One region of the Neorhizobium sp. DAR64862/K0K3 genome, then DNA from elsewhere that is predicted to be linked to it. Evidence: predicted binding sites of a transcription regulator. Region 1 holds the regulator's gene; each other region holds the start of a gene.
What was found. The regulator LexA, encoded in region 1, represses DNA repair genes until DNA is damaged. The targets are predictions, from matches to a motif close to TGTTCNNNNTGTGTTCNG.

Region 1 (9,882 bases):
AGCAATCCGCTCGTAACGCTGATCGCCGCTGCTCACGACCACGGGTGTCGAGGTCCAAAGATCAGGATGGTCAACGTTGGAAAAGCGATGGGGCGCCGGCTCGGCAACGAGATAGGCCGTGGCCGCAACGCCACTCAAGAAGACCGTGACGGCCAAGACAAGCCCGCTCAGAAGTAGAAGGATCGCTTTCACGACGAGGATGCTCCGCAGATTTTCAACATGCGGACAAAATGCATGCGCGCGCAGAGGGTTCCGAACGAATTGCAACCTCGCCCGAGACAAATGCAGGGTGGTACAAAAAAGCCGACATTTGCTCGGCAGGAAGCCCCAGAGTTGCGCTATTCAGATTGTGATAGACTATCATACGGGAGGAGATTCCGATGAGAACCCTGATCGCTGCCTTTGCGGTCACGCTCGCCGCCTTGCCGGCTGAAGCACAGCAGTTTCGCAATACCGAAATTCAGCCGGATGGGACGGGCGGATATTACGGCACCTATGGAAACGAGAATTTTGAAGGAAGGCCACAAGGCGATGGCGTCTCGGGACATATGGGTGGACGCAGACCCGGTGTCATCGAGGAACGGCCCTCACCACGACCCGGAAGCGTCGGCGCGACGCAGCGAAACTGCGTCGTCGACGGCAACGGAAACGCCATTTGCCGGTGAAACCGGCATTTGAACATTTCAATATAAAGGATTGATTTGGTGGGTGATGTAGGGCTCGAACCTACGACCCGCTGATTAAGAGTCAGCTGCTCTACCAACTGAGCTAATCACCCGTAACCGGTTTGGCGAAGCGTCGTTTCCGCCGGTGTGAGGGCCGTATAAAGAGGAAGTTTAGGCTTGTCCAGCACCTCCCGCGAAATTTGTTGGATCAGCAGCTTCTTTTTTGCGCGAGCGAACAGCCTTTGCGAGGATATCCGAACTTATGGTAACAAAATCAACGGGTTGAAAAATATCGCCTAGATTTCGATAACGCCTTCGGCAAGTCGGATCGCTTGTCCGCCGATCCGGGCTTTTGCAATGGCCCCTTCCTGCACATCGATATGGAGATGGATAAAGGACGGCCGTCCCATCTCGACGCCTTGCTCGATCAGAAGGGGGTGATGGCCATCCGGCAGGCCGTCAAAATGATGGATCGCGCCGGACAATGCCGCTACCGCCCCACCCGTGGCTGGGTCTTCAGCGATGCCCATATCCGGCGAGAACATTCGGGCATGAAATTTCGCCTGATGATGGACGCCGCCGCGGCAATAGACATAGGCCGAAGCGAGCGCACCCTCGACGAAGGGAGCGACCTTCTCCCAAAGCGGCGCATCGAATTCCACGTCCTGGACAGTTGCGAGATTGTGCAGCGGGATCATCAGGAAGGGCACACCGGCGCTCCAGATCGACGCGACGTGGTTTTCGAACCCGATATCCGTCAGCTCGACGCCGAGCGCGTCCGCGATGCCCTGACGGTTCAAGGCGAGGTCGATCCGCTGCGACTTCTTCGGCAGATCGAACTCGGCGAACCCCACCTCCCCCTGGCGCAGACGCACGGCGCACCGAACCGGACCGACCGCCTCTTCGAGGACACAGACCAGATCGAGATCGCTGTCGCGCCCGTGCGTGCGCTCGGCAAGGGCGATGGCCGTCCCGACCGTCGGATGTCCCGCGAACGGAAGCTCCCGGCCCGGTGTGAAGATTCGCAGCTTCGCCGAATGGGTGGTGTTTGTCGACGTCTGGACGAACACCGTCTCCGAGAGGTTCATTTCCTTGGCAACGGCCTGCATCGCGCCATCGTCGAGACCATCTGCATCGAAGATGACCGCAAGCGGGTTGCCGGAAAGCTTAGCGTCGGTGAAAACGTCATAGATGCTATAGGGACGCGCCAATGCAAACTCCTCCTCATATACCGGGCGCAAAACTGCCCGACGGCGTCCCGTGGCGCAACCCCTGATCAACGTCACCGGCTAGTGATTTAATTAGCGGCGGTTACGGTCGGGCGCGCTGGGCGCCTCGGAGAAGGCCGCGTTTCCACGAGAGGCGGCGCCCGAGGCCGAGCGTCACCGACAGGTGAACTGGTCGCCAGCAGCCCGTGAGAAAGGCAAGCCATCGCTGGGTCGCCTTTCTCAGTACGCGATATTCAGATGATCGGGAGCGCTTCGTGCTCACGGGTTTCGGCATTGCCGATCAGTCTTCCGAGCCGCTTGATGCCTTCGTCGATCATCTCGTCGTTGGCGCAGGAGAAGCTGATGCGCAGCGTGTTGGCATTGCTGCCGTCGGCGTAGAACGCCTTGCCGGGCACGAAGGCGACCTTTTCGGTTGCCAGCGATTTCGCCAGAAGCTCCGCACCATCCGTGCCCTCAGGCAGCGTCAGCCATACGAACATGCCGCCTTCGGGCTTTGTCCATGTCGTTCCCTTCGGCATGTATTTCGCAAGTGCCGCCAGCATGGAATCGCGGCGGCCGCTATAGACCCGCTTGATCTTGGCAACCTGTTCATCGAAACCGCGCGAAGCGACATGCTCGACGGCGATCTGGTTGATCGTCGACGAATGCAGGTCGGCCGCCTGTTTCAACAACACCAGTTTGCGGATGACCGGCATCGCTCCGATGACGAAGCCGACGCGCAGGCCTGGTGCCAGCGTCTTGGAAAAGCTGCCGCTGTAGATCGTGCGGGTCTTTTCGATACCGCCGCTGCGGGCAATATCGAGCGCGAGGATCGGCGAAACCGGTTCGCCATCGAAGCGCAGGTTCTGGTATGCGGCATCTTCGAGAATCGCGATATCGAGTTCGTCTGCCAGTGCCAGAAGCTTTTCGCGGCCTGCGAGATCGATCGTCTCGCCGGTCGGATTGGAGAAGTCGGCGGACAGATAGGCAAACTTCACCGAGCCACCGGCTTTCGACGCCGTCTCGCGATAGGCTTCCGGCGTGCGGTTGCCGTTGACCGAGAGCTGATCGTAGGTCGGCTCATAGGCATTGAACGCGGAGAGCGCACCGAGATAGGTCGGCCACGTGACGAGCGCCGTATCGTTCGGCGACAGAAACAGTTTGCCGAGGTAATCGAGCGCCTGCTGGGAGCCTGACGTGATGAAGACGTTGTCGGCGGTACAGTCGATACCGATCTTGGCGACATCGGCCACGATCCAGTCGCGCAACGGCTTGTAGCCTTCGCTGACGGAATACTGCAGCGCGGAGTTCACCTGAGCGCCTGAGAAGATATCCGCATAGGCCTTCTGGAATTCCTCGGCCGGAAACAATGCCGGATCCGGAATGCCGCCGGCGAACGAAATGATATCCGGCTGCTCCAGAAGCTTCAGCAGTTCGCGAATTTCGGAGGCTTTCATGCGGCTGGAGCGTGTCGCGAAAATATGGTCCCAATCAAGCACGGGCGTTTCCTTTTATTTCAATATTCTTGGCATTGGTTTACATAAGTTTCGACAGGTCAACAATGCTGACCTATCGGTTTTTGGTACGGTGCGATCACGAATTGTAAAACGCAAAAGCCCGCGCAGATGGCGCGGGCTCTCGGATAGTCTGCCTCAGTCGACCGGAATGATCAGGCCTTGAGGATCGAGCGGCCCGCGTAGGCGGCCTGCGGCCCAAGCATTTCCTCGATACGGATCAGCTGGTTGTACTTGGCCAGACGATCAGAGCGCGACAGCGAACCGGTCTTGATCTGTCCGCAGTTGGTGGCGACGGCGAGATCCGCAATCGTCGAGTCTTCCGTCTCACCCGAACGGTGGGACATGACGGCCGTGTAGCTCGCCTTGTGCGCTGTTTCGACAGCATCGAGCGTCTCGGTGAGCGATCCGATCTGGTTGACCTTGACGAGGATCGAGTTGGCTGTGCCCTGGCGGATACCATCGCGCAGACGGGCCGAGTTGGTCACGAACAGGTCGTCGCCGACCAGTTGCACCTTGGAGCCAATCTTGTCAGTCAGATACTTCCAGCCGGTCCAGTCGTCTTCCGACATGCCGTCTTCGATCGAGATGATCGGGTACTTGCCGGCAAGTTCTGCCAGGTAATCGGCCATTGCTTCAGGCTCGAGCGAACGGCCTTCGCCTTCCAGCTCATACTTGCCGTTCTTGAAGAACTCGGTGGCTGCGCAATCAAGCGCCAGGTGAACGTCGTCGCCCGGCCGGTAGCCAGCCTTTTCGACCGACTTCATGATGAAATCGAGCGCTTCCGGAGCGCTCTTCAGGCCCGGTGCGAAACCGCCTTCGTCGCCGACATTGGTGTTGTGACCCTGCGCTGCCAGTTCCTTCTTGAGGACGTGGAAGATTTCCGCGCCCATGCGCACGGCATCCTTCAGCGTCTCGGCGCCGACGGGCATGATCATGAATTCCTGGAAATCGATCGGGTTGTCGGCGTGAGCGCCGCCATTGATGATGTTCATCATCGGGACCGGCAGGAGATGCGCGGAGGCGCCGCCGATATAGCGATAGAGCGGCAGGCCGGACGATTCGGCGGCGGCCTTGGCAACGGCAAGCGAAACGCCGAGAATGGCGTTTGCACCCAGGCGCGATTTGTTCGGGGTGCCGTCGAGCGCGATCAGGGTCTTGTCGATGTGGATCTGGCTTTCGGCATCGAAGCCGCCGATCGCGTCGAAGATCTCGGTGTTGACGGCTTCGACAGCCTTTTCGACGCCCTTGCCACCATAGCGCTTGCCACCATCGCGAAGTTCGACGGCTTCATGCGCGCCCGTGGAGGCGCCCGACGGAACGGCGGCGCGGCCCATCGAGCCGTCTTCCAGATAAACATCCACCTCGACGGTCGGATTGCCACGGCTGTCCAGAATTTCGCGAGCGATGATGTCGGTAATGGCGGTCAAGGGTCTCTCCTCGGTTGATGTGCGAGCCTGAATTCGCAGGCTCAGCGAACAGGCGGATCATCGACATTGTGCGATCGTCGATGACACGCGGATTACAATCCAGTCAATTCGGCGGTTTTTCGACGCCGTCAGCCTTTTGCGATGGCATCGAACGCCAGCAGCTTTTCCAGAAGCCGCGGCATGTCCTTCAGGTGGACCATGTTCGGACCGTCGGACGGCGCGTTGTCGGGGTCTTCGTGGGTTTCGATAAAGACGCCAGCAACGCCGACGGCGACGGCTGCCCGGGCCAGCGTTTCGACAAATTCGCGCTGGCCGCCGGAAGAACCGCCCTGGCCGCCGGGCTGCTGCACGGAATGGGTTGCGTCAAAAATAACGGGGCTTCCGAGCGACGCCATGATCGGCAGCGAACGCATGTCGGAAACGAGAGTGTTGTAGCCGAACGAGGCACCGCGCTCGCACAGCATCACATTGGGATTGCCGCTTTCGAGGAACTTCGCCTGGACGTTCTTCATGTCCCAGGGCGCCAGGAACTGGCCCTTCTTCACGTTGATCGCGCAACCCGTCTTTGCGGCCGCGACGAGCAAGTCCGTCTGGCGCGACAGGAAGGCGGGGATCTGCAGGATATCGATCGTATCCGCCACGAGAGCGCATTGCTCTTCAGTGTGAATGTCGGTCAGAACGGGAAAGCCGAATTCCGTCTTCAGATCGGCAAAGATCGCCATCGCGTTGTCCAAGCCGATGCCGCGCTTGCCGGAGATCGACGTGCGGTTGGCCTTGTCGAAGGAGGATTTGTAGACGAGGCCGATGCCGAGTTTCTTGCAGAGTTCGACAAGCGTGCCGGCGATCATGAAAGCATGATCACGGCTTTCCATCTGGCAGGGACCGGCAATCAGCGAGAGCTTTGCCGTGTTTGAGAAAACGACTTTCGAACTCCCCTCGCCCACGGACACTTCAGAATTGGCGGAGACTGTCATTTCACTATTCCTCGAAACCGAAAACCACACCTTGCCCCGGGGCTGCCGACACGATCACGCGGCCATCCCTGCGGATGAATGCGACGTCATTAGCAGCAAGGGTGATCTCTGTCACGGCGAGATCGGTGGTCTTGAAGATGATCCCGCGCGCAGCGAGGCGCGACGATAACAAGGGCTTCATCGAAGACCGGAACTCGTCGCTGAACGTGTCGTTGGATTGAATGCGGATGCCGGCATTGGCAGCTGCGATCCGCAGACCGTCTTTCCCTTGCTCGGGTTGCGTCTCGAACACGGTTTCGAAAAGCGGCAGAAACTCCAGCGGGTCATCTGCAGAAAAGACGATCTCTCGAAGGCCTGTAACGGCGTTTGCGTGCTCATCAAGACCACCGCGATCTGCCGGTAATGCGGCCATGCGCTGGCAGGAAAACAGCAAGATGTCATCGACCTCGGGAACTGCCGCGAACGCCAGACGGAATGAGACTTCGCTCTCCCCACCATCGGGCAACTGCATCGGGCGGGAGAATTGAAGCATCTCGCCCGCAGACATGTGCCCGTCCACAAAACGGCTATGATCGGCCGCTGCATCCTGCGTCCCGACGACCACCGCCGATAGACCTTCCCTTTTCCGCTGGCCGCGGAAGCGGATGTCGCGATCGGTGAACACGTTGCCTCGTTTTGCCGCAAGCGAGGCTTGCCGACGGTTCACAATGGCCAGCGGCTCGAGATACGAGCCATCCGCGAAGAATATGCAGGCATTGGCTGTGCCGAAAGGGTGAACACCTTCAGGTGCCACAGTAAAGCCGAGAGCGGTCAACCTCCCCCGCGCTGACGCCAGATCTGCAACGGGCAGAACCAAATGATCGACTGACTTGTTACCCACTTACACCCCCAAAGTCTTATTCCGCAGAACATTGGCTATCGCGGGAAACTCGGCAAGTGCTGCGCACGAACTGAATACGTGATCGAACGCTGAAATGAGACTATTCTTGAGCAAAAATTTGGGGCTTGCGGAACACAGATAGAACATATAGCGTCCGTTCTGCATTTGTTTCCAATTCTGAGGGTCCCGTCCATGCTGACACGCAAGCAACAGGAGTTACTTCTGTTCATCCACGAGCGGATGAAAGAATCAGGCGTGCCGCCGTCGTTTGACGAAATGAAGGACGCTCTCGACCTTGCATCGAAGTCCGGCATCCATAGGCTGATCACCGCGCTCGAGGAGCGTGGCTTTATTCGCCGTCTGCCGAACAGAGCACGCGCGCTCGAAGTGATCAAGCTGCCTGACGCCTATGTGGCGAACCTTCATCCGCGACGGGGTTTTTCTCCCAGTGTCATCGAGGGAAGCCTCGGCAAAACGCAACCGGTCGTCGCTCAGAAGCCGGCGCCGGTCATGGCGGACAATCCGTTCTCGACAAACATCCCGGTCATGGGTCGAATCGCTGCCGGCGTGCCGATCTCCGCGATCCAGAACAACACCCATGACATCGCCGTTCCGATCGAGATGCTGGGTTCCGGCGATCATTACGCGCTCGAAGTGAAGGGCGATTCGATGATCGATGCCGGCATCCTCGATGGTGATACCGTCATCATCAAGAATGCCAGCACCGCAAGTCCGGGCGATATCATCGTTGCCCTGGTCGATGAGGAAGAAGCGACCCTGAAGCGGTTCCGCCGCAAGGGTGCATCGATCGCGCTGGAAGCGGCGAACCCCGCTTACGAGACCCGCATCTTCCCGCCCGACCGGGTGAAGGTCCAGGGCAAGCTTGTCGGCCTTATTCGCCGCTATCATTAAGAACGCTGTTATCCCGGAGATGCGCGGCAACAGCCTCCGGGATGCCAAAGTCGAATTGTCGCGTTCGCCAGTCACAGAACCGGTGGACGGTCCACGGACGGCTTGAGGTCTGTGCGCTGTCTCGCATCGCCGCCGTAATCTTGATGTCTGGCGCTGTCGCGTTCGGAATAATGGTGATTTCCAGTGCGCCAGTCCGGCGCAACGTCCGCCCGCTGAGAAGCAAGGCGCCGGAGCGGCAAGTATCGAAGCGTGCGCCGGGCGAGACGATGATCCGACCGAAATCGCAGGCAAGACCGGTGTATCGGTTGTCTTCGACAGTGACGATCCGGATGTCCTGAGCAGTCTGCGCCGCGCACAGGATTTTCGGCAGACAGGCAAATCGTCCGGGCGTGAATGCTTGAAGAAAGCCCCTGACATATTCGATTTCCCGGCGCGTCAAATCCGGTCGCGAATGTGGTCTAGGTCGTCTGTCATCACTTTTCGCAAGGCTGGCACCTCGCGCTGGTTCCGAAGAGGCAAGAACCGGCAAGGCGAGCGGTTGTTCTCCGGTCTCAAGCACCAGCGCTCGCCGCCATTGATCGTAGATAAATCCCGGCGGCCGGGTTCGATTGAGGGTGATCTTGTCATCCTGGATCAGTCCCACTGACGCGCCGTCTTCGGATATGACGATATCAGGCCTCGGCGCCGAGCCTGAGCGGACCGCAAAGAGCAAAGCCACCGCCATGAACAGCGCGCCTGTCAGCCTCAGCGGCGTGCGCAGCAGCGTCAGAAGCAGAAAGCCTGCCGTCGCCAGCGGCAGGAAAAGCGGGTTCTGCCGGCCGATGGCAATATCGCCGCCCCATGCGGCAACGATCTCGGCAATGCGAATGACGATCCGCAGCCCCTCGCCCATGATGAACAGAAAGGGAGCATCCAGCCCGAACGGCATCAGCAACATGCCAACAAGCCCTGCCGGCATCACCACGAAGGAAATGATCGGCATGGCCGCGAGATTGGCCGCGAGGCCGTAGGTGGTCAGATGGTGGAAATGCTCGATCGAATAGATCGACGTCGAAGTACTGCCGATCAGCGACGTCACCACGATCCCGGCAATGAAATGGAACGTCGCCGCGACACCCGTTATCCACCGGTTGCTACCTTTTGTATCCTCCTTACCTTTCGCGAAATATCGCGTCCAGAGGGCGAACCCTGCCACCAGTGCCGCGGTTGCCGCAAACGACATCTGGAAACTCGGACCCAAAATCTCCGACGGCGAGATGGCGAGGATAATGATTGCCGAAAGGGCGACGTTGCGAAGGCTGATGGAGGGTCGATCGACGAGCACGGCGACCAGCATCACCGCCATCATGATATAGGCCCGCTCGGCGGAAACCCCGAACCCGGAAATCAGGTAATAGGCGGTCGCCATGACAAGCGCACCGAACGCGGCAAACTTCTTGATCGGATAGGCCTGCGCAAAGCCTGGAAACAGCGACAGGACGGAGCGGACGCCGACGAAGAAGATACCGGCTGCCAGCGCCATGTTCAGGCCTGAGATCGCGACGATATGGGCCAGCCCGGACAGACGAAGCGCCTCGGTCGTCTCACGGGAAATTGCACGGCGCTCGTCGGTCACGATTGCGGCAGCAAAAGCGCCCGCATCCCCCTTGACCGTATCGCGGATGCGATTGCCGATTGCGCTGCGAAGCGCAAAAAGCCCTCGCTGCATGTCCGACCATAACCCGGGTTGGTCATCGATCGCCGGTTGTACGCTAGGCGCGCCGTAAAAGAAGCCAACGGCCCCGATTTGATCGAAGTAGGAGGAGAAGGCGAAATCGTTCAATCCGGGAAGCGCCGGGCCAGAGGGTGGCGACAGACGGGCACGGCCGGAAACGCGCTCTCCGATGTCTGCAGGTTCGTGTTGGCTTCTGGCAAGAAGCGACACCCGCTGCGGGGGACGAGCGAGCGTGGGCTCAGATGTCTGCTCGATCCTCACGATATAGCGCCAGCGGCGCTGTGCATCCGCTTCGCGTCGTTCGACAATCCCGCTGATGGTCGTCGTGACGGGCGAATCGAGCACGACCGTCGAACACCGCCAGGTTTCGAGCGCTGCCAGCGCAGAACCGGAGAGAAGCATGCAGAGTACAAGGTTGGCACGAGACAGCGGATGCGCGCGATACCGTGTCAGCCCTGCGGTCACCATCGAGATCGCAAGCATGGTTGCGAGAATGAATGGCGATGGCGTCCAAGGAAGTGCGAACCAGATCGCAGCGCCGGCACCCAGCAAGACAGGCAGGAAGAGGAACCCATGACCGTGGGA
Region 2 (9,882 bases), 1.1 Mb from region 1:
GATACGGAACTCGGTGTTCAGTCGCTGACGCCGATGGACAGCATTCAGGAACGGACCCGCATCTGGCACGCCGAGACCGGCCGCCGCATCCACTTTCACCTGATCGACCTTGCCAAGGATTACGAGCTTCTGAAGGGTTGGCTGGCGGCGAACCGTCCAGACGCCATCATCCACTTCGCCGAACAGCGGGCAGCCCCCTATTCGATGAAGAGCGACCGCCACAAGAACTACACTGTCAACAACAACGTCAACGCCACGCACAATCTGTTGAACGCCATGGTCGAGCTCGACCTCGACGCGCATCTCATCCACCTGGGCACAATGGGTGTCTATGGCTACTCGACCGTCGGTGCGGCGATCCCGGAAGGCTACCTTCCTGTTGGCATCGAGACGATGGATGGGCGCACGGTTAGCCAGGAGATCCTCTATCCAAGCAATCCCGGCTCGATCTACCACATGACGAAATGCCTCGATCAGCAGCTGTTTGCGTTCTACGCGAAGAACGACGGCCTGCGGATCACCGATCTCCACCAGGGCATCGTCTGGGGAACCCACACGGAGCAGACCCGCCGCCACGAGCAGCTGATCAACCGGTTCGATTACGACGGCGATTACGGCACGGTTCTCAACCGCTTCCTGATCCAGTCGGCGATCGGCTATCCGCTGACCGTCCACGGAACCGGCGGGCAGACCCGGGCCTTCATCCACATCCAGGATTCGGTACGCTGCATCGAAATCGCGCTCAACACACCGCCCGCCCGCAACAACCGCGTCGAGATCTTTAACCAGATGACGGAAACCCACCGGGTGCGCGATCTGGCCGAAATGATCTCCAAGATGAGTGGCGCCCAGATTGCCTGGCTGCCCAACCCGCGCAAGGAAGCCCCTGAAAACGATCTCGTCGTGAAGAACGACAAGTTCCTGAGCCTCGGCCTGCAGCCGACCACGCTCGGCGAAGGACTGCTCGCCGAGATCGTTGATGTCGCGAAGAAATATGCCTACCGCGTCGATCGCAGCCGTGTCCCCGCCGTTTCCGCCTGGACGCGCGATATCGCCGCCAAAGTGGAGCACGATCCGGAAGGCATGCGGCTGAAATCCGTCTCGTGATGGCGCAATGAAAAACGCCTTCGTCACCCTCGTCACCAATTCCGATTACGCGATGGGCGCGACAGCGCTGGCCCGGTCAATCAGCTTGACCGGGACCACGGCTGATATCGTCGTGCTGCATACCGCTGCGGTCTCAGCTTCCGACCTTGTGCCCCTCGAAGCCTTGGGCTGCCGACTGGTGGAAGTCGCCCACCTTCCCCTGTCCGACGGGTTCAACGAACGCCACGCCCGAAAAAACCTGCATGGGGCGGCGCCCTTTACCAAAGGCAACAAGCCGGAGTTCCACACGCCGCTCGACAACTTCTGCAAGCTGCGCCTGTGGCAACTGACCGACTACGACACAACAGTTTTCATCGATGCCGACGCGCTGGTGCTGAAGAACATCGACAAGCTGTTCGCCTATCCGGAGTTTTCCGCGGCACCGAACGTCTACGAGAGCATGGCCGACTTCCATCGGATGAACTCCGGCGTGTTTGTGGCCACGCCATCGCTGGAGACCTTCGACGGTATGATGGCGGCGCTGGACGTTCCCGACGCCTTCTGGCGGCGCACCGACCAGACGTTTCTGGAACACTTCTTTCCGGACTGGCACGGCCTGCCGGTGACCATGAACATGCTGCAATATGTGTGGTTCGCAATGCCCGATCTCTGGAACTGGGAAAGCATCGGCATCCTCCACTACCAGTATGAAAAGCCCTGGGAGAAGGATCACCCGAAGGCGCAGCAGTTGAGACCTCTGATCGATCTTTGGTGGGACTTCTACGAAGGGCGCCTGCCCGACATCACCGCTCTGCCCAATCCAGCGCGCCTCGCATGAAAGTCCTCGTCTCGGGCGGGACCGGGCTCGTTGGCCGCTATATCGTCGAAGCGCTGCTGGACGCCAGCTACTCGGTCACCGTCGGCGGCCGGACACGGCCGCAATCCGACCTGTTCTCGAAACCCGTCGAATTCGTCCCCCTCTCGCTCGATCCCGATCTCGACCAGAGTGATGTCTTCACCGGCGTCAATCTCTTCGTCCACGCCGCCTTCGACCACGTCGCGGGGAAATACCGGGGCGGCGAAGGCGACGATCCCACGCGGTTTGCCCGCATGAACCTCAATGGCACGATCAAACTGTTCGAGACTGCCAAACGAGCCAGTCTCCGTCGCGCCGTCCTCATCTCCAGCCGCGCCGTCTATGACGGCCTGTCTGACGGGTTGCCGCTGACCGAAGACACGGATCTTTCACCGACAAGTCTCTACGGCGAAATCAAGCATAAAGGCGAATTGGCAATCGCCGGACTTTGCGACCCGGACTTTTCGGCCGCAAGCCTGCGGTTGACTGGTGTCTACGGAGATCTGAGACCCAACAAATGGGATCAGATGTTTGAAACCTACCGTTCCGGCGGCGTCATCGAACCGCGTGCGGGAACGGAAGTACACGGCAGCGATGTCGGCTCCGCCGTTCGTCTGATGCTGGAAGCCGAAGCCTCCAGGATCGCCGGCGAAAGTTTCAACGTGTCAGGCATACTCACCGATCGAAGCGAGATCCTCAGTCACGTCGACAATGGCCGCCGCTTGCCCGAGAAGGCTGATCTGTCGCGAGTGCGCGTCATGCCGACGGCAAAGATCGAGGCGCTTGGCTGGAGGGGCGGTGGCAAACCGTTGCTTGCACAAACAATCCGCCGCCTCGCCTCCTCCTGATCTCATCCACGCTGCGACCTAGTGGGACGAGGCGCGTTGCGTCTTGGCCTCTTGCTTCGTCTTGTCGATCTGCTTCATGTGCTCTTCAGCCCACTTCTGGCCGGCGTCGCCGCCCCACAGAAGCCAGGCAATGTAACCAGCAGATGGGTTGCCGTCGTCGCCGAAATTGTCGGAGCGCTTGTCGACATTGTGACGCTTGAAGTAGCTCACCATCCGCTTCACCGTCTGTTCCGACAGATGCTTGCGATGCTGAAGATCGCGAGCGCGTGCTATCCCGACCGTCGTGCCGCCGCGGCGGTATTCGGCGCGCAGCTTCAAGCCCTTCTCGGCCGCAGCCGCAACGTCGGCCGGCGGCTTGTGGTCAAGCTGCGATGGTTTGGACGGGCTGCGCGCGCGAGTCTTAGACTGCTCGTGCTGATGGTCGTGCGAAGATCTTTCAGCCATCGGTCTTCTTCAGCTCCGATTGGCTTTTCAAAACCTTGTCGCCGTCTTCCTGCTTGACGAGGAAGGCGGGCTTGTCGGCATCCGCCTTGCGCTTGATCGTCTTGCCCTTGATCTTGCGCTCGACATCCTTGGTGAACTTCTCGGCGACCTTACCTTCGGCCTTCGACTTTCCCCATTTCCATTCGACTTCGTTTCCGACGCTGATCTTCTGCATGGATCATCTCCTTCTACTCCTGAAAAAACTCAAGGGAGCAAAGGATGTTCCAACATCAGTCTTTCAGATCGAGATCGCCATCGCGCCAGACCACGTGTTTCGGGCTCGCAGGCAGATCTTCGATTTCCTCCGCGATGAAATACGGCGGGATATCCAGCGCCTTCAGCGAGTCCCTCGTCGCCTTGACCCACTTGAACTCGAGTTCGTGCGTGTCGACGATCCGGTGGACGATCTCGGTCGGGTGAAACGGGAAACTCTCCGGCAGCTCCATCAGATAGTAGAAGCCGAGTTCGTGCCAGTCGCGCTCTTCATAGCGGAAGAAGTTCTCGACCGCCCACAGCAGCCGTCCGACTTTCACCTCCGCCCCGAGTTCCTCGACCATCTCGCGTTTCAGGGTTTCCTCGGAGGTTTCGCCCACTTCCGCGCGTCCGCCGGGAAAGGTCCAGAACGTCTCATGCACGGCGCGGTGCACCAGCACATGGCCGTCGCGAAAACCAAGCCCCGCGATGCGCATCTGAAAAATGCGCTTCGGCTTGAACTTCATCCGGATGCGCAAATCCTGGGGTTCGTCGCCTTTACTCATCGTCGAAACTGATCCTGAACTGGGCCGCTTCCATATCCTTGGGCGGCTGCAGGCCGAGATGCTTCCAGGCGACTGCCGTCAGCACCCGTCCCCGCGGCGTGCGCTGGATAAAGCCCTGCTGGATCATGTAGGGCTCGATAATATCCTCAATCGCGTCGCGCGGCTCGGAAAGCCCCGCCGCAATCGTCTCGATACCCACGGGCCCGCCGCCGAAGTTGACGGCGATCATGTTGAGATACCGCTTGTCGAGCTGGTCGAAACCGGCGTGGTCGACATTGAGGCGGATCAGCGCCTCGTCGGCGATCTCCTTGGTCACGGCTTCCGCACGCGCGACTTCGGCGAAATCACGCACACGGCGCAACAGCCGTCCGGCAATACGCGGCGTGCCACGGGCGCGCCGTGCGATCTCGCGCGCACCGCCATCGGTCATCGGCAGGTTCATCAGGCGCGCACCACGCCGGACGATACCTTCCAGTTCCTCGACCGTGTAGAACGACAACCGCACGGGAATCCCGAACCGGTCGCGCAGCGGCGTGGTCAACAGCCCGATACGGGTGGTGGCAGCAACCAGCGTGAATTTCGACAGGTCGATCTTCACCGAACGTGCCGATGGCCCTTCGCCGATGATCAGATCGAGCTGGAAATCCTCCATCGCCGGATAGAGGATTTCCTCGACCGCCGGGTTGAGACGGTGGATTTCATCGATGAACAGCACGTCGCGGTCTTCGAGATTGGTCAGAAGCGCCGCCAGATCACCGGCCTTGGCAATGACAGGACCGGAGGTCGAGCGGAAATTCACGCCCAGTTCCTTGGCCATGATCTGCGCAAGCGTGGTCTTGCCGAGACCCGGCGGGCCGACGAACAGCACGTGATCCAGCGCCTCACCCCGGTTCTTGGCGGCCTCGATGAAGATCTTGAGGTTGGCGCGAGCCTCTGCCTGCCCGGTAAACTCGTCGAGCGACTGCGGGCGCAGCGCCGTATCGAAATCTTCGCCCCGTTTTTCCGGCGAGATGAGGCGGTTTTCGTCGGTCATGCAAGAATTTCCATCTCGGGCGCGCAGGATGCGGCCATTGTGTCTGATGTCATGGAGCAGTCGAACCAGCCAAGCGGCGCGGCAACTCTCGGCACGTCGCGATCCTCGATCGCTATCGTGATCTGACCTTCAAGGGCCATGGTCGTGAACGCACCCAATCTGTTACTTCTCGCAATTGTCTGGCCCTACCGATATCCCAGTGCTTACCCCGGATATCACGACCTCGCCAGTTCCTTCAGACCCAGCCGGATCAGCTTGGCGCTGTCGGCATCCTCACCGGCTGCCTTCAAAGCAGCGGCGACGGCATTGGCCGCCTGATCGCGAGAATAGCCAAGATTGGTGAGCGCCGAGACCGCATCGCTGACGGGCGCAGACGCCACGCCCTCGCCCAGTTCCTGCTTGAAGCCGATATTTGCGGATGCCTCGCCGGCAAAGGCGGGCGCCTTGTTCTTGAGTTCTGTGACAATGCGGACGGCGACCTTGGGGCCGACACCGGGCGCCCGCGACACTGCAGTCTTGTCCTGCAGCGCAATCGCATTGGCCAGTTCGCCCGGTGTCAGCGTTGAGAGCAAGGCCAGCGCCACCTTGGCGCCGACGCCCTGCACGCTCTGCAGGAGGTTGAACCACTCGCGCTCCAGTGCCGACAGGAAGCCGAACAGTTTCAGCTGGTCCTCGCGCACATAGGTCTCGATAAACAGCACCGCCGCTTCGCCCACATTGAGGCGGGCCAGCGTGCGGGCCGAACAGAAGGCTTCGTAGCAGACGCCGTGCACGTCAACGAGCGCGTAGTCCTCGCCGATCTCGTCGATAGTGCCTTTGAGCTTGCCGATCATGTCTTAGGTCCGCCGCTGAGGATGAAGGAGAATGGGTTCCGGAAATCATGATGCCGAGCATCGGGAAACAGGCACGATAGCGCGCTGCATCGCGCGTCAGAAGCCGATGCGAGCGTACGGCCTCTGCCGAAATACCTACTGAGGGCGTCAGAACAAGTCAAGAACAGAGGAGGCTGATGCGTCAGCCGGCCAAAGCTTGGCGCATGCGGTTTGCAACGCGGTTATGGGCGTGGCAGATGGCGATCGCCAGCGCGTCGGCGGCATCATTACCCTTGAACTCCGCCTTCGGCATCAGAATCTTCACCATCATGTGGATCTGCTGCTTCTCGCCGTGGCCAACGCCGATGACCGCTTTCTTGACCGCGTTTGGCGCATATTCCGAAACAGGCAACCCGGCACGCGCCGGCACCAGCATCACGACGCCACGCGCCTGACCAAGCTTCAGCGTCGCCACCGCATCCTTGTTGACGAACGTCTGCTCGACCGCCGCCTCGTCTGGCGTGTAGGTATGCACAACTTCGGCCAGACCATCGTGCAGCTGGCAGAGGCGCGAGGCGAGGTCGATGTCACCGTCGGACACGACCGTCCCCGATGCCACAAAGCGCAACGAGTTTCCCAGTGTCTCGATAACACCCCACCCTGTGCGGCGAAGCCCCGGATCGATGCCGATGATGCGAATCGGTTTTATCATGGCAACTGTTGTGTCACGCCGGGAATTCTGCGCCAAGGCCGAAACGCGGAGTGACTCTGCAGGCCAACATGCGGACCGAAGCCGTCGGAAGCGTTCATATTTTGTTAACCATAACCGCATCGTTTTGGGCAGAAGTGGTGATCCAACCGCAACAACCTTTTCCTAATGGCGTTGGTTCGTCACAAAGGGTTTCTTAAGAATCACGAGGAGGCGCCCGAATGATACGGGACTATGATCGGAATGAGACCGAGCTGCGCGATCTTCGCAGAACCGCCGACATCCTGGACGGCGGTCTGCGCCGCTTTGCAAGCGGTGATATCCGCACCACACTTGATGAACCCATGCCCCTGCGTTTCGAGGGCATGCGCCGCGATTTCAATCGTGGCCTCGCAACAATCGACCGGACCATCGGCACCGTCGCTTCGAGTGTCGAGACGATGCGGGCCGACACCGAAGCCATGGCCGCCATCCTGCGCAGCCAGGCTCAGGCCCGCCAGGATCAGGCAGACAGAATTACCCGCGCTAAGTCAAAGACCAGCGCGCATGAGAGAAGCGCCAAGCAGCGTCAGGCAATCACCCGTCATGTCGGCACGATCGCCCACAACACCAAGCTCGACATGCGCCGACCGCGCGAAGCGGTTGCTGCCGCGTTGAAGCTGATCGAGACGATGGAACTGTCGGCCGGCACGTCCAGTGCTACAGGCATGAGCGCAATCCGCGCCAAGACCGAAGAGATCGAGCGCGAACTGCGTGCGATCGGCCTTTACGTCGATGCATTGGCCCAGAATGTCGAGGAACTGACCGAATCCGCCGATGCTCAGGCGGCCGAGGCCGAGGCTATCCGTGGCGAACTCGACGAAATGGCCAAGGCAAAGGATGCCCAGGCCCCCGAAATCCTGACCACGCCGCTTGTTCTCGACAGCCTGAACCGCAGCATCGGCGAGATCGATCGCGCTGCCGCACGCTACTCCGACGTGACAATTTTGCCGGCGCCGCCAGTCTTTCCGCCTGAAGGATCGCCGCCGTCGTCGGGAGGTCGCAAGCCCTTCCTGCGCCTGATCAAGACCTGAGGCAGAGACCTCACTGTCGGACCTCCACCGACCCCGCCTAGCGACTTTCATCGCCGGCGGGGTCGTATTTGCAAGACCGGCTGCCTAGATAGGGAGAACACGTTTTCCTATCCATTTCAGGATATGCCGATGATCCCGTTTTCCATTCTCGACCTTTCGCTGATCGGCGAAGGGTATTCCGTCAGCCAGGCTCTCGACCAGTCCCGCAGGCTGGCGATCAAGGCCGAACAGCATGGCTATAACCGCCTCTGGCTTGCCGAACACCATGGCATGCCGGGCATTGCCAGCGCGGCTACCGCGCTCGTCATCGCCCATGTCGGCGCCGCGACCAAGACCATCCGGGTTGGCTCCGGCGGCATCATGCTGCCAAACCATTCTCCTCTTGTGATCGCCGAACAGTTCGGCACGCTGGAAGCGCTGCTCCCCGGCCGCGTCGATCTCGGCCTCGGCCGAGCGCCCGGAACCGACATGCGCACGGCAAATGCGCTGAGACGCAATCTCGATGCCGGCGCAGAAAACTTTCCGCAGGATATCGTCGAGCTCAAGCATCTGCTTGGTACGCCCGTCCCGAACCAGGCAATCCTTGCCGTGCCGGGAACCGAGGCGAATGTGCCGATCTGGCTTCTCGGCTCCTCGACCTACAGCGCCCACGTGGCGGCCGCTTTGGGTCTCCCCTACGCGTTTGCCTCGCACTTTGCGCCAGATATGCTGCTCGACGCGATCGCCATCTACCGCGATCGCTTCCAGCCCTCGGCGGATCTCGACAAACCGTATGTGATGGCCGGTGTCATGGGTGTGGCAGCAGATACGGATGAGGAAGCAAACAGGCTCTTCACCTCGTCGCAGCAGCAGTTTGTCAACCTGCGCAAGAACGTCCGCGGCCTTTTCCCGAAACCGCTCGATACGATGGACGGCTTCTGGACGCCGATGGAGAAGATGAATGTGGAGCACACGCTGCGCTACGCAGCGGTCGGCTCGCCACGAACCATCGAACGCAAGCTTGGTGAGTTCCTGGCCGAAACCCAGGCCGACGAGCTCATCATCTCGATGCCGATCCACGATATCGACAAGCGTCTCCGCTCGGTGGAATTGTTTTCGCAGCTGTCGCTGATGGATAGCCAGCTGCAGCGAGCCGCGTAAACGAATACGGGCCGGTCTCAACGACCGGCCCGCTTCATTTCAGGACTAGAGAGGCGATCAGGCCGACAACTTGGCCATGACCTCATCCGAGACTTCGAAGTTCGAATAGACGTTCTGCACGTCGTCGTCGTCTTCGAGATTGCCGATCAGCTTCATCAGCGACAGCGCGCGTTCCTCGTCGACTTCGATCGTGTTCTGCGGCTTCCAGATCGACTTGACGGTCTCGGCACCACCGAGCGTGGCGTCGAGCGCCTTGGAGACTTCACCGAGCGCCTCAAACCCGCAGATGATCGTGTGGCCTTCCTCGTCGGAAATCACATCGTCGGCACCCGCTTCGATCGCAGCTTCCATGACCGTATCCGCATCGCCGACCGACGCCTTGTAGGTGATCTCGCCGACATGGTCGAAGGAGAAGGACACCGAACCGGTTTCGCCAAGAGCGCCGCCGGCCTTGGTAAAGATCGAGCGAACGTTGGAGGCGGTACGATTGCGGTTATCGGTCAGCGCTTCGACGATCACGGCTGTGCCGCCGGGACCGTAGCCCTCGTAACGCACCGCGTCGTAGTTCTCGGCGTCGGCGCCCGAAGCCTTCTTGATGGCCCGGTCGATATTGTCCTTCGGCATCGACTGAGCCTTGGCGTTTTGAACGGCAAGGCGCAGTGCCGCGTTCATATCCGGGTCGGGTAGACCGGATTTTGCCGCAACGGTGATTTCGCGTGCAAGCTTGGAGAACATCTTGGAACGGATACCGTCCTGCTTGCCCTTGCGGTGCATGATGTTCTTGAACTGTGAATGGCCAGCCATGGCACCCCTGTCTGCATCATTATCTGGAATTGTGCCGCCTTATAGTTTCGAAGCGGAGGCCGTTCAAGAGCCTTTCGGATGAGGAACAAACCCCGCCCCGCCTCCGTTCTTCAACCGCACGACAAAGAAGGAGAATTATAGATGGCGAGCCTTACCGAAGCACGCGAAGCCCCCGAACGTCAGATGTGGGACGAAATCAACGGAATCCATGCGGGCATGCTCGGCATCGAAGGTGCGCACATGCACTTCCAGCCGATGGCGCCGAATGTCGATTCCGAGA
Region 3 (9,882 bases), 1.7 Mb from region 1:
GTTCGCCACTGTCGGCATCACCGGAAATCGTTGGAGCCTGAAGCGACGAGTCATTGCCGGAGAGGCGGGCATCCATGGTCTGCACGTCGGAAACGCTAACGCCGAGTGCGACGGCAATTTCCTCATGGATGGCCTGAGCCGTGAGGTTGGAGTCGCCGCGGGCAAGTTTTGCGCGCAGGCGGCGCAGATTGAAGAACAGCGCCTTCTGGGCTGAACTCGTACCACCGCGAACGATCGACCAGTTGCGCAGGATATAGTCCTGCATGGAGGCACGGATCCACCAGCTGGCGTATGTGGAAAAGCGGACATCGCGGGCCGGTTCGAACCTTGCCGCAGCCTCGAGCAATCCCACATAACCTTCCTGAACGAGATCGCTCATGGGTAGACCGAACCCACGGAATTTCGACGCCATCGCGATGACGAGACGCATGTGGGCGAGTGCAATCTGGTTTCGAGCGCCCTGATCCTGGCGGTCTTTCCAACGGATTGCCAGATCACGCTCTTCCTCGCGGGCGAGATACGGAGCCGACATCGCTATCTTGATCATTGTGCGGTCTGCGGACATGGCTGTCATAGTGTTCTCCGTGGTGCCGTGATCGACAAAGGGCAGAACCAAAAAAAACGCTGAATTGCGGGATTACCGATATTCCAGCCTTGATTTTTGCGAATTTCTGCCGATGTCCCTCAAGTGTCTCGCGGAGGTCTTGGACCGGTTAGGCAATCGCCCCGCTATTGGTTAGGACGGAGAACACGCAGCACGATGCAGCATTAAATTCGCCGTTCCGGCGGGTTAACGCGCTTGTGTTGTAAAGGTTCCAACAAAAAACCCGGCACTAGGCCGGGTTTTTGGTGTTGTCTTTCAGAGACAAAATCAGGCTGCTTCTTCTTCCTGAGCTTCATCTTCCTCGACTGTCTTGCCGCGCTTGGGACCCTTGGCAAGGTTGACCTCGATCAGGCGAACAGCTTCCGTATCGGACATCTTGTTGACGGCGGCAATTTCGCGCGCCATGCGATCCAGCGCCGCTTCATACAGCTGACGCTCGGAATAAGACTGCTCGGGCTGGTTCTCGGCGCGGAAAAGATCGCGCACCACTTCTGCAATGGAAATCAGATCACCGGAATTGATCTTGGCATCATATTCCTGTGCGCGACGCGACCACATCGTGCGCTTCACGCGGGCCTTGCCCTGGACCACCTTCAGTGCACGTTCGACGAAATCCGTCTCGGAGAGCTTGCGCATGCCGATGCTCAAGGCCTTGGCGACCGGAACCTTCAGGCGCATTTTGTCCTTTTCAAAATCGATCACGAAAAGCTCGAGCTTCATGCCCGCGACTTCCTGTTCTTCGATAGAGGTGATCGTGCCGACGCCATGCGCAGGATAAACAATCGATTCACCAGTTCTAAAGCCCTGGCGTGCGGGAGAATTCTTTTTCAGTTGGGTCGTCATTCGATTCACAAACTCCCTTTGACTCACCCGTTTTATCGGGTCTGGGGAAACCGGGTCTGTCAGGCCCGGATGAGACGGGGGAAACCGTCGGGTCACTCCATACTGATCCGACAACGCGCGCAAAAACAGACCAACTCGCGAAACGGCGACGACAACATCAAAGTGTTGCAATGTCACGGGGAACGCGGGGAGCGATCTGTTTCTTTCGTGATGTTTTTCGGGCACGCGAGTGCCACCTTGTGGAACAGTGAGTAAGCTCTACCACAAAAAAGTGCGGAAATCAATAATTTGCTTTTATTCTTGCAAGCCGCGTGACAGTCGGACAGTGCCCAACCAAAAGACAGCTGATTCGAGCGGGTGACGGGCGCACCGTCACCATCCGGGTTTAATCGCCGGAACCTGGCTCTGCCGAGAAATACTTTTCATACTTGCCTTCTTCGCCGTCCATTTCCTTGGCCTCCGGAAGCGGATCCCGCTTCACGGTGATGTTCGGCCAGATCTGCGCGAAGTCGGAGTTCACCTTCAGCCACTTGTCGAGACCTGGTTCCGTGTCAGGCTTGATGGCCTCAGCCGGACATTCAGGCTCGCAGACGCCACAATCGATGCATTCGTCCGGGTGAATGACCAGAAAGTTCTCACCTTCGTAGAAGCAATCGACCGGGCATACTTCGACACAGTCTGTGTATTTGCAGCGGATGCAATTGTCTGTCACGACGAATGTCATGCGAAACTCCGAATATCGCAGATTGCGGCACGCTGCCGACGAAAGGTGTGGCAGGCGAAAAGCCGGCAGGCTTCAGCACTCAAGGAAGTCATGCTTTTCGAGTGTCACCTAATGCCTTTGCTGCAACTGCGCAAGAATAAACCGTGCGTAAAAACCGGGTCTTGAGGGCGGATTTTCTAAACCTAGTTTTCGCCCGCTTCGGGAAACAGGCGTTCGGTCTCCCGCCTTTCCTTCTTCGTCGGACGCCCGGAGCCCGGCAGGCGTTGCGCCTGCTCGAACGCCGTCAACTTCTGGCGTTCCTCCGGAGGCGGCGTCAGATCTTCGTAGAGAAGCCGCGCCTCTTCGAACGGTCCGCGCCGATCACCCCCGGACTTGACGACCAGAACGACATCGCGCCGTTCCAGCTTGATGTCGAGGCGGTCCCCGGTCTTGACCTGATAGCTTGGCTGAGACACCAGCGCGCCGTTGATCCGGATGCAGTTGGACTGGATCAGCGACTGCGCGATGGAGCGTGACTTTGCCATTCGCGCGAAAAAGAGCCACTTGTCGATGCGCTGTCGCGAACCTGCATGCAGCTCTTTTTCAACCATGCGCCTACTTCTTCATCTGCTCCTTGAGAGCAGCAAGCTTGGCAAAGGGCGAATCCGGATCGATCGGCTTTTCCTTGCGCGGTGGCTTGGCCTCAAAGCGAGCGGGCTGTGGTCCCTTGTTACGGTCCGGACGATCGTTACGATCTCCGCGCTCGGGACGATCGCCCCGGTTTTCAGGACGACGGTTGTTGTTGTCGCGGTTCGGACGACCACCGTCACGGCGCTCGCCATCCCGACGACCATCGCGGCGGCCTTCCTTGGGAGCGGCTTCGCCCTGGGGGCGGGCTTCCTGGGTGCGGCCTGCTGAGGCAGCACCGGCATTGCGCTGACCCTGGCCGTTACCACGGCGATCACCCTGCTGTGGCCGACCACCCTGGCGCTGGCTGTTCTCGCGACCGCCACCCGGGCGCCACAGGAGAACAGGCTTTGCTTCTTCGGGTTCGACGGCAGCGGCAGCTTCAGTCGAGGCGGCTGTCTCGGCCTGAGCGTCCGGCTCGGCCGTTGCAGGTGCCTCAACGGTTTCAGCTTCCATGGAAGCGGCGACGTCAGGCGCTGCAGCTTCTTCACTCGCAGCGTCTTCTGCAGGAGCAGCAGCCTCAGCAGGCGCCACAACCTCAGCGGAAGCTTCGGTTGCTTCAGTTTCTTCGCCCTGATCGCCTTCGGCAGTCGGTGCGGCCTCGTCTGCTGCAGCCGTTGGCGTGGCAGGGGTAGCCGCAGCTGGCTCCTGGCCAGCCAGGAATGCCTGCGCCTCTTCAGGCTTCACGGCATCGGCGCGATAGCCGAGGCCTTTCAGAATTTCTTCCATATCGTCAGGCGTTGCGCCGAGGATCGACAGCATGGCTGTCGTCGTCACGAAGCGGCGACCGTCATAGGCGCCTTCTGGACGCGGGCTGGAGCCCGGCTTCCACTGCAGCAGCGGACGGATGAGATCGGCCAGACGCTCGAGAATGTCGATACGAACGGCACGCTTGCCGAGGAAGCGGAAACCGGCGAGCTTGTAGAAGGTACGCTCGAAAGCAGGATCCGCGACGACCGATGTGCGGCCGGCAGCAAGCGCCGGAATGAGATCGCCGTAACCCGGCTTGTCGATGCCGTCGTTCTTCAGCGCCCAGAGAAGCGTGATAAGCTCGGCCGGAGCAGGCTTCAGCAGCGCCGGCATGAACACATGGTAGGCGCCGAAGCGGATGCCGTAGCGGCGCATCGAAGCGCGCGCATCCTGATCGAGCGTCTTCACGTCTTCGGCAACATCGCGCCGGAACATGACGCCGAGGTTTTCGACCAGCTGGAAGGCCAGGCCCTTGGCGAGACCCTGCAGGTCTTCAGCGCGCGACAGATCGTCCAGCGGCTTCAGCACGGTCGCGATATGGTGGTTCACGAAACGCTCGATGCGCGCAACGACGTGTTCGCGGGCATTGCCGGTCAACTGCTCGTCGGCAAGCAGGATCAGGCGCGGGCGCATGATATGGTCGCTTGACGCAAGCCGGCCGACAGGTTCGCCGAGCCAGCGCACGGAACCGTCCGAGCCGACAGCAAGGTCGTTGTTGCCGGATGCATAAAGCCGCGCGGCGCGTGCCTCGAACTCCAGCGCAAGCGCCTTTTGCGCGGCACCCTGGACGGCCTTTGCATCTGGACCCTCCGTACCGGCTATAGGCGTGAATCGGAATCCAGCCAATTGCCCCACATGATGGCCTTCGACGAAGACATCCCCATTCACACTGATTTCAGCTTCCAGCATCGCATTCTCTCTTAGGCGCTTCATGAGCACAGATGTCCTGCGATCAACAAAGCGTTTCGTCAACCGTTCATGTAACGCGTCCGACAACCTATCCTCGATTTCCCGTGTCTTTTCTTGCCAGTGTGTCGGATCGGCAAGCCAGCCAGGGCGGTTCGAAACATAGGTCCAGGTACGAATCTGCGCGATTCGGGCCGACAGGGTGTCGATTTCTCCGTCGGTCCGGTCGGCGCGGCGAACCTGTTCTGCCATGAATTGCTCGTTCACCGTGCCGAAGCGCACAAGATCCGAGAAAAGAGTCGAAATGAGGTCTGCGTGTTGCGCAGGGGCAATCCGCCGATAGTCCGGCAGAGCGCAGGCCTCCCACAGTTTTTCGACCCGCTCCGGCGTTGTCGCCGTATCGCGGATTTCTGCGTAGCGCGAAAGATAGTCGAGCGCCTGGATATCGATTGCCGGAAGCGCGCGGGCAAGGCCTGCCACGGTCGGCGGTCGGTCGAGACTGGCACGCAAAGCGGCAAGCGAGGAATAGTCGACGCTTTTCGTGCGCCACTGCAGCACTTTCACCGGCTCGAAATGATGACCCTCGATCCGCTCGACCAGTTCGTCGTCGAAAGGCTGGACCTGTCCGGTCACGCCGAAGGTTCCGTCGCGCACATGGCGGCCGGCACGCCCGGCAATCTGCGCCAGTTCGGACGGATTAAGGTTGCGGAACTGATAGCCGTCGAACTTGCGATCCTGAGCGAAGGCAACGTGATCCACATCGAGATTGAGGCCCATGCCGATCGCATCGGTTGCGACCAGATATTCCACATCGCCTTCCTGATAGAGAGCGACCTGTGCATTGCGTGTCCGCGGGCTCAAGGCGCCAAGCACCACGGCCGCACCACCGCGCTGGCGGCGGATCAGTTCGGCGATCGCATAGACCTCTTCAGCGGAGAAGGCGACAATGGCGGAACGCTGCGGCAGGCGGGTGATCTTTTTCTGGCCGGCATAAAACAACTGCGACAGACGCGGCCGTTCGACCACGGTGATCCCGGGAAGCAGCCGTTCGAGGATCGGCCGCATGGTGCCGGCGCCCAGCAGCAACGTCTCCTCGCGTCCGCGAAGATGCAGGATGCGGTCGGTGAAGATGTGCCCGCGCTCGAGATCGCCGGCCAGCTGTACCTCGTCGATGGCGACGAAGGCGGCCTTTGTCTCGCGCGGCATCGCTTCGACGGTGCAGACGGAAAAGCGCGCCATATGCGGCGTTATCTTTTCCTCACCCGTGATCAGCGCGACATTGTGATAGCCCACCTTCTCCACGACACGCGTATAGACCTCGCGTGCAAGCAGGCGAAGGGGCAGACCGATGACGCCGGAACCGTGCGCAACCATGCGCTCGATGGCATAATGGGTCTTGCCGGTATTGGTGGGGCCTAGCACGGCCGTGACGCCGCGGCCGCTGAGAATCATGGGCTGAGAATGCAAAGCCAGTTCCTGCTTATCCGCCGATGCGATCCTCCACGGAAACGCAATCGCAGTATCAGATGGCCATGCTCGACGATAAACGCAAGCCGATATGTTGTCCTCGACAAGGCGAGACCACGATTTCCAGGATCAACATGCGTACGATACGCAAGCCAGTTTCGTTCGAACAAACGTGAACGAATCGGCGACGATTGCGGATTCCGGAGCGTTCCCGATCTGTTTCGAACATTACCCGGCTTTCCGACGCATGGCGAAAGTGTAACCCGTTAACCACACCCCACGGGCAAGCAAGTGGTGAGTGGAACAAAAGTTCCCATGCTACGTTTTCTCGGCAATCCCAACCGGACATGTCGAGCCGGTAGGTCAGCGGAGTACAAGCCTATGCTCGGAACCATCCTACTTATCGTACTGATTTTGCTTTTGATCGGCGCGCTGCCGAATTGGGGGCACAGCCGGAACTGGGGTTATGGTCCGTCCGGCGGTCTCGGCCTCGTTGTGCTGATCATCATCATCCTCCTGCTGATGGGCAGGATCTAAAAGCGGCGAAGCCGCACGTTACCAAGGGAAGGAAAGTGACATGAAAAAAGTTTTGCTCGTCGGCGCTCTCGTCGGAATGCTGGCATCCTGCACATCCACTGAAAAGGGCACTGCAATCGGTGCTGCTTCGGGCGCCGTTATCGGTGGCGCTGTGACCAACAGCTGGGGTGGCGCTGCAGTCGGCGCTGTCGGCGGCGGTCTGGTTGGCGCTGCTATCGGCGAATCGCAGAAGCGCAACGGTTACTGCGTCTATCGCGACCGTTATGGCCGTACATACGAAGCGCGTTGCCGCTAAGTCCTGCGTTTAGTCGCAGAATAGAAACCGGCGTCCCATGGGCGCCGGTTTTTTTGTATCCGCTTACCCGGCGAAATACTGACCGCCATTTGCGCTGAGCGTAGACCCGGTAATGAATCCGGCTTCTTCAGAGGCCAGAAACAGCACGCAGCGGGCGATTTCTTCCGGTTCGCCCAACCGTCCGACAGGTATCTGCGGGATGATCTTTTCATCCATCACCTTTTGCGGGATGGCACGCACCATGTCGGTTCCGATATAGCCGGGGCAGATCGCATTGACGGTGATGTTCTTCGAGGCCCCCTCTTGAGCCAGTGCCTTGGTGAAGCCGAGATCGCCAGCCTTGGCGGCAGAATAGTTCACCTGCCCCATCTGGCCCCTCTGGCCATTGATCGAGGAGATGTTGATGATGCGGCCGAAGCCGCGCTCGCGCATGCCGGGCCACACCGGATGGGTCATGTTGAACAGGCCGGAAAGGTTGGTATCAATGACCTCCTTCCACTGCTGCGGCGTGATCTTGTGAAACATGCCGTCGCGGGTGATGCCGGCATTGTTGACGAGGACGTCGACAGGCCCGAGCTGCGTTTCGACTTCAAAGATGCCCTTCACGCAGGCATCGTAATCCGACACGTCCCACTGGAACACCGGAATGCCCGTCGCCGCGTGAAACTCAGCGGCCTTTTCGGTATTGCCCGCAAAATTTGCGGCGACCGAATAGCCTGCCGCTTTCATGGCAGTGCTGATCGCAGCCCCGATGCCGCGCGTGCCTCCTGAAATCAACGCGATACGCGCCATGTAAACTTCCTTTCATACCGTCGCCGCCGTCAGCGTAACGGAGCTGCTCACGCCGATAACGTGGGCAGCTGCCACCCAGTGCTAGAGCGCTTCCAGACACATGGCGACGCCCATACCGCCCCCGATGCAGAGCGTCGCAAGCCCCTTTTTCGCGCCACGGCGCTTCATTTCGAACAGCAGCGTATTGAGAATTCGCGCACCCGACGCACCGATCGGGTGACCGATGGCGATCGCTCCGCCGTTGACGTTGACGAGCGACGGATCGAGGCCCAGATCCCGCGTGACCGCGCAGGACTGTGCGGCAAACGCCTCATTCGCTTCGATCAGATCCACATCGCCGATTTTCCAACCGGCTTTTTCCAGCGCGCGACGCGAAGCCGGGATGGGGCCGGTTCCCATGATCTGCGGATCGACGCCGGCGGTGGCCCAGGAGACGATGCGCGCGAGCGGCGCAATGCCACGACGACCGGCTTCTTCCTCCGTCATCAGCAACGCTGCGGCGGCGCCATCGTTAAGGCCGGATGCGTTGGCGGCAGTCACTGTGCCTTCCTTGTCGAAGGCCGGCCGAAGCGTCGCCATCCCCTCCAAAGTCGCACCGGCACGGATGTATTCGTCGTTCTCGACGCGAACATCGCCCTTTCGGGTTTGGATCAGGAACGGAACGATCTCGTCCCTGAAGCGGCCAGCAACCTGCGCTGCCTCCGCTTTGTTTTGCGAGGACACCGCGAACTGATCCTGTTCCTCGCGCGACAACTGCCACTGTCGGGCGATGTTTTCAGCGGTGATGCCCATGTGATAGCCGTAGAACGCGTCGGTCAGGCCATCCTTGATCATCGTATCGATCATCTTGAAATCACCCATCTTCACGCCGCCGCGCAGATGTGCGCAATGCGGGGCCATCGACATGGATTCCTGGCCTCCCGCGACGATGATTTTGGCGTCGCCGAGCGCGATCTGCTGCATGCCCAGTGCGACCGCACGAAGACCGGAACCGCAGAGCTGGTTGACGCCCCAGGCCGTCGCCTCCTGCGGCACCCCGGCCTTCATCGCCGCCTGGCGGGCGGGGTTCTGTCCCTCGCCGGCAGGCAGGACCTGCCCCATGATGACTTCGTCCACTTCCCCCGCCTCCACGCCACCGCGCGCCAGCACCTCCTTGATTACCGCGCCGCCAAGTTCGTGTGCGGGCACGTTTGCAAATGCGCCGTTGAAGGAGCCGACGGCCGTTCTTGCTGCGGCTGCGATAACGATGGATGGATTGGACATGATGTCTCCTCTTTCCGTTTCTTGGCACCGAGACTGGCAAAGCCTGAGCGCCCTGTCAAACGCCCGGTTTTCGCCCGAAACACCCGGTTTTTCATCGATTTGCTGCGCAGCATGGTGATCCATCGCGGCGCACAAATCGATTGTCAGTTGCGCCAATTTAAGCTTACATTCGAGGCGGGAGAAGATGCCAAGCACTAATAATCGCGCGAATGGCGAAGTGGAGGGAAATCATGGCAAAGACCGAAGGTGACGTGACGATCAAGAAATACGCTAACCGGCGTCTCTACAACACCGGAACAAGCACATACGTGACGCTCGAGGACTTGGCGAAAATGGTCAAGAAGGGCGAGGTATTTACGGTTCAGGATGCCAAGACGGGCGAGGACATCACGCACTCGGTTCTGACCCAGATCATTTTCGAGCAGGAGTCCAAGACGGGAAACACGCTTCTGCCGGTGTCCTTCTTGCGACAGCTGATTTCCTACTACGGCGACCAGATGCAGATGGTGGTGCCGACCTTCCTCGAACATTCGATGAAGACGTTTTCGGACCAGCAGGTGCAGATGCGCGAGCAGATGACCAGTGCGTTTGGCGACACGCCGATCGCCAAGAACCTGCACCTTCCGATGCAGATGATGGAAGAACAGGTGCGGCGCAATACGGACCTGTTCCGTCAGGCCATGCAGATGTTCACGCCCTTTGCCGGTGCCGCGACGCCGCCTCAGCACCAGTCCGCCCCACCATCGGGCAAGAAGGCGGAAGCCAAGGACATCGACGAACTGAAGGAGCAGCTCCGCGCGCTTCAGGGTCGTCTCGACAGCATGAGCACCTGAACGGCACCTGCTGCGGGAAGAAACGCGCCTTACCGAGCGCACAACAAAAAAGGCCGGCAAAGCCGGCCTTTCAAGCAATCATCAGAAAAGCTTATGCGCTTTCCTTCGGCGTCAGAACCTGACGGCCGCGGTACATACCGGTCTTGAGATCGATATGGTGCGGACGGCGCAGTTCGCCGGAGTTCTTGTCCTCGACAAATGT

Region 2: the regulator LexA is predicted to act here: its motif matches at 6,680-6,697, upstream of ruvC (crossover junction endodeoxyribonuclease RuvC).
Region 3: the regulator LexA is predicted to act here: its motif matches at 6,167-6,184, upstream of ACQY1L_RS16130 (helicase-related protein).

Annotation. Positions count from the first base shown of each region.
Region 1 covers NZ_CP191449.1:1,545,215-1,555,096, forward strand. The annotation lists gene ACQY1L_RS07485 (BA14K family protein) at 1-192, opposite strand, end outside; gene ACQY1L_RS07490 (hypothetical protein) at 381-665, shown strand; tRNA gene ACQY1L_RS07495 (tRNA-Lys) at 703-778, opposite strand; gene ACQY1L_RS07500 (PhzF family phenazine biosynthesis protein) at 962-1,876, opposite strand; gene ACQY1L_RS07505 (PLP-dependent aminotransferase family protein) at 2,128-3,372, opposite strand; gene eno (phosphopyruvate hydratase) at 3,543-4,817, opposite strand; gene kdsA (3-deoxy-8-phosphooctulonate synthase) at 4,946-5,791, opposite strand; gene ACQY1L_RS07520 (VOC family protein) at 5,796-6,671, opposite strand; gene lexA (transcriptional repressor LexA) at 6,864-7,583, shown strand; gene ACQY1L_RS07530 (ComEC/Rec2 family competence protein) at 7,564-9,882, opposite strand, start outside.
Region 2 covers NZ_CP191449.1:480,479-490,360, reverse strand. The annotation lists gene ACQY1L_RS02435 (NAD-dependent epimerase/dehydratase family protein) at 1-1,107, shown strand, start outside; gene ACQY1L_RS02430 (glycosyltransferase) at 1,115-1,924, shown strand; gene ACQY1L_RS02425 (NAD-dependent epimerase/dehydratase family protein) at 1,921-2,790, shown strand; gene ACQY1L_RS02420 (hypothetical protein) at 2,809-3,234, opposite strand; gene ACQY1L_RS02415 (DUF2945 domain-containing protein) at 3,227-3,448, opposite strand; gene ACQY1L_RS02410 (NUDIX hydrolase) at 3,504-3,992, opposite strand; gene ruvB (Holliday junction branch migration DNA helicase RuvB) at 4,024-5,064, opposite strand; gene ACQY1L_RS02400 (hypothetical protein) at 5,061-5,222, opposite strand; gene ruvA (Holliday junction branch migration protein RuvA) at 5,280-5,897, opposite strand; gene ruvC (crossover junction endodeoxyribonuclease RuvC) at 6,079-6,588, opposite strand; gene ACQY1L_RS02385 (hypothetical protein) at 6,807-7,658, shown strand; gene ACQY1L_RS02380 (LLM class flavin-dependent oxidoreductase) at 7,788-8,798, shown strand; gene ACQY1L_RS02375 (YebC/PmpR family DNA-binding transcriptional regulator) at 8,856-9,602, opposite strand; gene ACQY1L_RS02370 (pyridoxamine 5'-phosphate oxidase family protein) at 9,744-9,882, shown strand, end outside.
Region 3 covers NZ_CP191449.1:3,342,133-3,352,014, reverse strand. The annotation lists gene ACQY1L_RS16150 (RNA polymerase factor sigma-32) at 1-574, opposite strand, end outside; gene ACQY1L_RS16145 (CarD family transcriptional regulator) at 872-1,447, opposite strand; gene fdxA (ferredoxin FdxA) at 1,833-2,171, opposite strand; gene ACQY1L_RS16135 (RNA-binding S4 domain-containing protein) at 2,354-2,761, opposite strand; gene ACQY1L_RS16130 (helicase-related protein) at 2,766-5,966, opposite strand; gene ACQY1L_RS16125 (DUF3309 family protein) at 6,342-6,497, shown strand; gene ACQY1L_RS16120 (glycine zipper domain-containing protein) at 6,538-6,792, shown strand; gene ACQY1L_RS16115 (beta-ketoacyl-ACP reductase) at 6,856-7,584, opposite strand; gene ACQY1L_RS16110 (acetyl-CoA C-acetyltransferase) at 7,666-8,847, opposite strand; gene phaR (polyhydroxyalkanoate synthesis repressor PhaR) at 9,078-9,680, shown strand; gene rpmF (50S ribosomal protein L32) at 9,772-9,882, opposite strand, start outside.